Regions from separate parts of the Sporosarcina contaminans genome, predicted to be linked through region 1. Evidence: riboswitches for the same ligand, from Rfam matches in the RefSeq annotation. Region 1 holds a riboswitch; the other holds the start of a gene.
What was found. Region 1 has a riboswitch for S-adenosylmethionine ahead of ACFQ38_RS11920 (O-acetylhomoserine aminocarboxypropyltransferase/cysteine synthase family protein). Riboswitches for the same ligand answer to the same signal wherever they lie in the genome.
Positions count from the first base shown of each region.

Region 2: it holds a riboswitch for S-adenosylmethionine, as region 1 does, so the genes downstream of both, ACFQ38_RS13450 (VOC family protein) here and ACFQ38_RS11920 (O-acetylhomoserine aminocarboxypropyltransferase/cysteine synthase family protein) in region 1, are expected to answer to the same signal.

Region 1 is NZ_JBHTLT010000090.1:2,722-6,889, forward strand. It holds gene ACFQ38_RS11915 (homoserine dehydrogenase) at 1-965, opposite strand, end outside; gene ACFQ38_RS11920 (O-acetylhomoserine aminocarboxypropyltransferase/cysteine synthase family protein) at 1,089-2,390, opposite strand; SAM riboswitch class I at 2,525-2,640, opposite strand; gene ACFQ38_RS11925 (DUF2187 family protein) at 2,896-3,126, shown strand; gene ACFQ38_RS11930 (protein rep) at 3,741-3,941, opposite strand; gene ACFQ38_RS11935 (glycerol-3-phosphate acyltransferase) at 4,162-4,168, shown strand, end outside.
Region 2 is NZ_JBHTLT010000111.1:14,902-19,069, reverse strand. It holds gene ACFQ38_RS13455 (SDR family NAD(P)-dependent oxidoreductase) at 347-1,102, shown strand; SAM riboswitch class I at 1,408-1,508, shown strand; gene ACFQ38_RS13450 (VOC family protein) at 1,565-2,380, shown strand; gene ACFQ38_RS13445 (aliphatic sulfonate ABC transporter substrate-binding protein) at 2,433-3,398, shown strand; gene ACFQ38_RS13440 (ABC transporter permease subunit) at 3,411-4,168, shown strand, end outside.

The sequences.
Region 1 (4,168 bases):
TCTTGCTGGCGAATGATATGAAGCAAATCAGCAACCATTGCGCTGCCTGTAGGATACATGCCGGCGCCAGGACCGACTAAAGTCAGCTGTCCAAGATATTCTGTTTCTATAATGATTGCATTGTCGACACCGTCTATACTGAAAAGCGGATGATTCGCTCCAATTAAGACAGGTCCTACCGTACCTAACAGCTTGTCGTTGTCATCTATCCATATATCTGCAACGTGACGATATCGAAGATCGCCTTTTGAAGCATCTATCACATCAATTGGTTGAATATGCTCGATCCCTACCACCGGGACGTCTTCCCAATCTGGTTGTTGACCGAAAGATAGAGAGCTTAGGATCATCAGCTTACGGAATGCATCTGTGCCGTCCACATCATCGGATGGATCCGCTTCCGCAAAGCCGTTTTTCTGAGCATCCAATAGCGCTTTTTTAAATGGCGATCCCTCTTCACGCATTTTCGTCAAAATGAAATTCGAAGTACCATTTAAGATTCCTTGAATCCGTTTTATGCGGTCACCGGCCAATAGATTGCTAACCGTCCGAATGACCGGGACACCGCCTGCCGTTGTCGCTTCAAAACCAACTTGCACATTACGGAACTCTGCATGTTTCAATAGAGCTGGACCGTGTTTAGCAAACATTTTTTTATTGGCCGTTATAATATGGCAGCCTTTTTCTATCGCATCTGATAAATATGTGTAAGCAGGCTCTTCCCCGACAATTGCTTCGAACACAACGTCTATTTCCGGATCGTCTAAGATATCTCGAATATTATCGGTAATTTTCACACCACTAATCGGCTTGCGTTTTTTCGTCTTATCTTTCACAAGGATGGTGACGACATCAACCGTGAAACCTGTATTTTCTCTTATTTCTTCACGCTTCTCTTGTAAAATTCTATACACACCTTCACCGACAGTGCCAAAACCTAAGATCGCTGCTTTGAATGACGGCATTCCATCCACCTCCTTTCAAAAGCGCAGGGGCATTTACTTTAGTTCACTATGTTGCAATTCTAAACAAGATGCTATTGCATCATAAGCGAAGCATTGGAATGTCCCCTGCAACTACTTATGAACCTATTGAACTGTAACCGGCGCTGCTTTTTCAATCGCTTGTTGCAAGTCTGCAATGATATCTTCAGGCGACTCGAGACCGACAGACAAGCGAATCAGCTCTTCGGTTACACCGGAGTTTTCCAAGTCTTCAGCAGACAATTGCTGATGTGTAGTGGATGCAGGGTGAATGATCAATGACTTGGCATCACCGACGTTGGCGACATGCGACCAAATCTCGATATTGTCAATTACCTTACGCCCCGCTTCACGTCCACCTTTAATGCCGAAAACAATAATGGAACCGAAGCCGTTTTTCAAATACTTCTTAGCATGCTCATGTGAAGGGTGGTCTTCCAAACCTGTGTAAGTTACCCACTCAACAGATGGATGGGACTGTAGGAAAGCGGCAACTTTCTGAGCATTTTCATTATGTCTCACTACTCGGAGATGAAGTGTCTCCAAACCTTGGAGGAAATTGAACGCGCTATCTGGGTCCAAGCAAGGACCAAAATCACGCAATAATTGGACGCGAAGCTTCGTGGCAAATGCAGCTGTCGCCGTGTCGACGCCATAGCGAAGACCATGATATGTTTCGTCCGGCTCTGTAAACAAAGGGAATTTACCTTTCGTCCAATCAAATTTGCCCGCATCGACTACGATGCCGCCAATTGTCGTGCCGTGACCGCCAATCCATTTTGTGGCGGAATGGATCACTACATCGGCCCCGAATTCAATCGGATTGCAGCCATAAGGTGAAGCAAAAGTATTATCAATGAGCAACGGTATATCATGCGCATGAGCAATCTCCGCCACCGCTTCGATATCTAAAACGTGTAAGCTTGGATTTCCGATTGTTTCAGCAAATAAAGCCTTTGTCTTATCTGTAATTGCGGCTTTAAAGTTTTCAGGATTCGTAGCGTCGACGAACTTCACATTGATGCCATAGCGCGGCAGCGTCACTGCGAATAAATTATATGTTCCACCGTATAGATTGCTTGCCGCTACGATTTCATCGCCAGCGCCCGCAATGTTTAAAATCGAAAACGCGATTGCCGCCATGCCAGAAGATAGTGCGACCGCAGCTGTACCTCCTTCAAGTAGCGCAATGCGTTCTTCAAATACCGCTACAGTCGGATTCGTGATTCGAGTGTAAATATTGCCCGCTTCTTGCAGGCCAAATAAGTTTTGTGCATGTTCAGTGTCGCGGAAAACGAACGAAGTCGTCCGATGGATTGGTACGGCTCTTGATCCTGTGATTGGATCTGGCTTTTGGCCGCCATGTAGAAGAAGTGTTTCCGGTTGAAGAGAGTTGTTTGCAGTCATGTGTATTACCTCCAAAGTATTAGTGTAAGATGAAAATGCAACAAATAATGTGCAATGCGGAGGCGTTGGGGGTTTTTGGAATAAAAAAATAACCCCTTTCGCTAAGAAGAGGGTTACGCTTTCGCTTATTCCTCCCCTTATCTTTCAGACCGTTTGCACGAATCTGTAGGAAGTAGCACCTTTGCAAGTTCGTCACTTGCTGGTTGCCGGGCATCGCAGGGCCTAGTCCCTCCGCCGCTCTTGATAAGAGTATGGGTGATTCAGTTTTTCATCTTGTTGTACAGTATAGGAGGACCAATTTTAAAAGTCAAGAGATTCTTATTATTTTTCTGAAACTTATGTTGCAATTCTACTTTCAGCGAAGTTCGACAATTTATGGTATACTATCAATAGACAACTTGATAGAGATCGGTTACAACCAGTTGTTTTCCATCATGCTTTTGATTGCTTAGGACAGGCCTAAGCATTTTTTCATTTTGAAAGATGATGAGAATGAACGGTAGGAGTGATTCGATTGACTTTTTCACGTAAGGAAAAACCTGTTTCAGATTTTGTCGCTGCGCGTCATATCGACGAAGAGATTTCCTTCGTCCGCAATGACCATAGAGTAAATGGAACGATTCATAAAATACTCGAGAACTCGGTCATTGTAAAGATTTCAGAAGATGACGCCGACCGAATTGGCGTAGCTTCCAATTTAACCGTTGTTTCCCATAAGAACTACACAGTAGATTAATTATACGAAGAGGCATCTCATGTAGAGATGCCTCCAGACTGTAGACAAAGTACCTTTTCACTTTATCTACAGTCTTTTTATTTTCAGTAATAGAGAAGGAATCTACAGCTCGGCTTGAAAAACGCTTGCAGAAAAGCAACTTAGTATGCGAGCGTTTATCAACAAGCTAAAACTTATCCAATGGCGAATCCATTTATTCCTTTGAGCCAAGAGGGTTCAGGTGCAGTGAAATTGTGAACTCCTTAAATTTCTTCCGCTATCGCTCCAGTCAGGCATTTGCCGTTGAGGGTTTCCATAATTTTTCTCTGCAACAAGTTTCACTCTTGGTCTTTTTATCTTATTCCTGCAATTTTAACAAGTTATGATTCAAGTCAGGTTCGACTAAAATGGCCAAAGGAAAATAAGAGTATCTCTGTAAATGAACAAAATGACATTCAAATGAAACATGAACAAATAAAACAAGACGCTGAAAAAAGATTTCAAAAAGAAATTAATGAACTAAATTTAAGTTCCGGAAAATAAAAAAAGAGAGTAGCTCGTCAGAAAAGACAGCTACTCTCATATGTTTTTACCTTCTCTAATAACATAATTCCTTAAACCTCCATGCCATCACATCAACAGCCCCATTTTGCCACCTCATCCGAATCCTCATCAATGTAAATCAAATCTCCGTCCTCAACATCTCCAAACTGCAACTCCTTATGTATTTCCTTCAACAAACCACCATAAGAAATCCGCCTCTTATAAGCCAATGCCTTGTCCAAATCCTTGATCGTCTGAATATTTTCCGCCGTGATCTTATTCCCTCGGATCACGTCTGTATCTTTTTCCGGATATTTAGATACCTCAAAAATTGCATTTTAATCCGAAATCATTTGCTGCATAGAAAAGCCTCTCCTACCATCGACTTTTTTTCAAATAAACGATTGTAGTTTCGTTGAAAATAAACATATTCAATATATTTACCTTAAAACATATTGAACCTTCCCCATCCGCCAGCGTATGATGAAAACACATCAGTCTGGGGGAATTGACATGCTTA
Region 2 (4,168 bases), on a different contig from region 1:
GGAATTTTAAACCGTTATTATTGAGGATTTTAACACCGATATTCACATTCTTCTAATGTAAGCTTCCAAAGTCTTGTTTTAATACCATGAGAAGTTTATGTGTTTCTACATGCGGTTATGCGCTGTTGTTTTGTTTTATGCGCTATTATAGGTATTTATTTGTATGAAAGCAGTCGTTATGCATTTATTTATGCTTTCCGTTTTTAAGGCTTTAATTAGAAGAAGCAATGTATTATGTATGGATGCATCGGCAAACAATATATAGATAACCGAAGAACTTGTTGTTTTATACAAAAGTATTTTAGTGTTAAAATAGTTTTAGACTCATGAAAAGAGGAGAATTTAAATGGGAAAATTGTTAGATAAGGTTGTCATTATTACTGGCGGAGCTGGTGGGATAGGAGGTGGAATGGCGAAGGCGATGGTAAAGGAAGGTGCTGTCGTAGCTATTGTGGATGTGAATAAAGAGACGGGAGAAGAGATGCTGAAGGAGCTTCAAACTCATTCTCCAAAGTCTATGTTCATTCAAGCAAATTTAATGGATCATGGCAATTTGTATAAGATTGTTAATACAGTCGTAGAAAAATACGGTCGGTTGGATGTATTAGTTAATAATGCGCATGCTTCTAAGCAAGTGCCATTGGAAAATACAACTCAGGCAGATCTGGATTTATCTGTTGGAACAGGGTTTTATCCAACGTTTTATTTAATGCAGGCTGCTTTGCCACATTTAAAGGAGTCGAAGGGAAATATAATTAATTTTGCTTCCGGTGCTGGATTGGCTGGTCATGAGACGCAGGGTGCATATGCTGCTGCCAAAGAGGCAATACGAGGATTATCCCGTGTAGCTGCAAATGAGTGGGGACGCTTTGGCATTAATGTAAATATTATTAGCCCTATTGCATATTCTCCAGGCGTTGAGGCGTGGTCGAAGGCACAGCCAGAGTATTATGAAGCGGTCAAAAATAAAATTCCTTTAGGGCGCTTTGGAGATGTTGAAAAGGATATCGGTCGGGTTGCCGTCTTCTTAGCATCGGAGGATTCTCAATATATTACGGGTCAAACAATTATGACAGATGGTGGCTCTATTATGTTGCATTGAAGTCATTACAAGACTTTCTATCCAAGAGATAGTCACTTGTATAGAAAGTTGTTGTGGAGGAGTAATGAAGTTAGTGAGATGCGCATTTGGACATTCATGTCTGAGTGTGTATTTTTTATGGAAATAATGTATCGCCAAGTATAAAGTACTAATCTTTTGGCAGAAGAATGATACCATTCGAAGCAAGTGTTAACAAAGCGATCTTAAGTCTTCTTTCTTATTCATACTAAACTGATAAGAATAGTTAAAATAATGTTTGACTTTGTGTAAGGGAACAAGTAAAGTATGTACTAATTACATATTGTATCTTATCAAGAGAGATGGAGGGAGTGGCCCATTGAAGTCTCAGCAACCAACCTTTAGGTATGGTGCTAATTCCGCCAAGTTGTAACTTGGAAGATAAGAAGCGGATATGAATTTCTCTTCTTATAGAAGGGATTTTTATTTTAAGGGGGAAAAGATATGGAATTTGTATTTGATCATCTTGTGCACTTTGTAGAGGAGCCGGAGAAAGCAGTGCAAGAATTTCAGGCTGTTGGCTTTCATGCAGTAGAAGGCGGTGTCCATGAGGATCGGGGAACGTATAACGGGTTAAGCTATTTTGGTTTATCCTATATCGAGTTTTTAGGAACATATGACCGTAATTTAGTGAAAAATACAGAGCATCCGTCATTTAGTTTAATTTCTACAATTATTAGAGATGAGTTTCGGGAAGGTTTTGCCCGCTTTGCTATTCGGACGACTAATATTGAAGGCGTGGCACAACGATTCAAGGAACATGGATTAAAAGTGACCGGACCGGTGCCACTCCATAGGAAGAGACCGGATGGCTCGGTTGTAAAATGGCAATTGCTTTACGCAGGTACAGATGAAGAGGGCCCTGAGCTACCGTTTATTATTCAATGGGAAGCGGAGGATGATGAAAGGGAAAAAGATTTGATACAGCAGAAGGTCATGGCAGACCATCCAAATGGAGAGGCGTTGAAAATAGCTTCCCTATCGTTTGCCGTAAAAGATTTGAAAGAATCTGTTAGGCAATGGTCCATATTGCTGAACGCACCTGTCAAAGATGCATATACTGATGAAAAGTTAAATGCACAAGGTCAGGCAGTTGTAATTGGTGATGTGGAGATTATCTTTTATGAACCAATTGGGAAAGGAATTGTACAGCATAAATTAGAGTCACGTGGGGAGAAGCCTTTCCAAATTGTTATTCAAGGAGGGAAAGAGGAAAAATCATTCGACCTATTTCATGGTCATTATATAATCAAGCAGTGAAAAATTTTTATGTATAAAACCAAGTAAACTAATATGAATAGGAGATATATGAATGAGAAAAGGATTTTACTTAATAGTTTTCGCTGCAATTGTATTGTTTTCATTGGCAGGATGCAGCGGGGAGAAGGCTTCAGACAGCGCAGAAGCCTCTGAAAAGGTGGTGCGTGTTGGTTTCCAAAAAGGAAACACATTAAATATATTGAAAGAAAGTGGAATATTAGAGAAAAAGTTGGAGGCAGAGGGCTATCGGGTAGAATGGCGGGAATTCGTTCATGGAGGCACATTGTTAGAAGGGCTGTTTACAGGGCATATCGACTTTGGGCATGCAGCAGATGGCTCCGGCATTAATGCGCAAGCAGGCAATAAACCGTTCGTCTATGTAGGCGCAGATTTGCCGAATCCGGAAGGTGTGGGGTTGTTAGTTCATAAAGATTCAGGGATCACTTCAGTTGATCAGTTGAAAGGGAAGAAGATCGGTGCATTGAAAGGCGGCAACCATCATTATTTGGCCATCTTGGCAGTCGAGGATGCCGGCCTTTCAATAGATGATGTTGAGTGGGTATATTTGCAAGATGCAGCACAGCAAAGAACAGCTTTTGAGACGAATAAAATCGACGCGCTTGCAACGTATGATCCGTTTTTTGCCGGTGTGGAAGTTGATTTAAAGACCGTTAACCTAACGGAGGGCAAAGATTATGGCTATCCAAACCGCACATTCTATTATGCGAATGAGGATTTTTATAAAAAGAACCACGAATTAGTCGAGTTAATTTTAGAAGCGACAGATGAATCCGATCAGTGGGCGAATGAAAATAAAGATGAGGTCGTTAAGCTTGTCTCTAACATGTTAGGAATTGACGAAAAAGTGATTGAGCGAGCAGTCGACCGCAGGCAATATGCTGTTGATCGTATTGACGATTCAATTATAGAGGCACAACAAAAGCAGGCGGATACTTATTATGAAATCGGATTGATTCCAAATAAAATCGACATTCGTGATCGGGTTCCGAAGAAGTAAGGAGGAAGAATGATGGTGATTCAGTTGAAACGGACGGCTATTCCATGGCTTATTCCAATTTTCATCATCGTTGCTTGGCAGGTGGTCGTATCAGGCGGATTCGTCTCCCCACAGCTGCTGCCCGCACCTTTGACAGTATTGAAAAGCTTATATCAATTAGTAGTATCTGGGGATCTGACTTACCATATGGCTGCGAGTTTAGGGAGAGCGTTAATCGGGCTTGTAATTGGCGGGGGAATAGGCTTCATTTTGGGTATAGCAAATGGGCTATCAAAGTTCTCATATGCTTTTACGGATACGACATTGCAAATGATCCGCAATATCCCAAACTTGGCCCTCGTGCCGCTTGTCATCATATGGTTTGGAATCGATGAAGGAGCTAAGATTTTCTTAGTTTCGATCGGGGTAATGTTCCCAATCTATATTAATACGCTGCATGGCATACGCAATATCGATCCGGGATTTATTGAAATGGGCAGAATGTATGGGCTGAAGGGCTGGAGGCTTTTTAAAGAAATATTGCTCATAGGTGCTTTGCCATCCATTTTTGTTGGGCTACGCTATTCTTTAGGCGTAATGTGGATGACTTTAATTGTGGCAGAGACAATCGCATCGACACGGGGTGTCGGTTACTTGGCAATGACTGCACAACAGTTCATGCAGTCGGATATTATTATCATTACAATTTTGCTCTATGCCTTATTTGGGAAAGTGGCCGATCTGCTCGCTCGCTATGGGGAGCGGAAAGCATTGAAGTGGCATAAAGGATA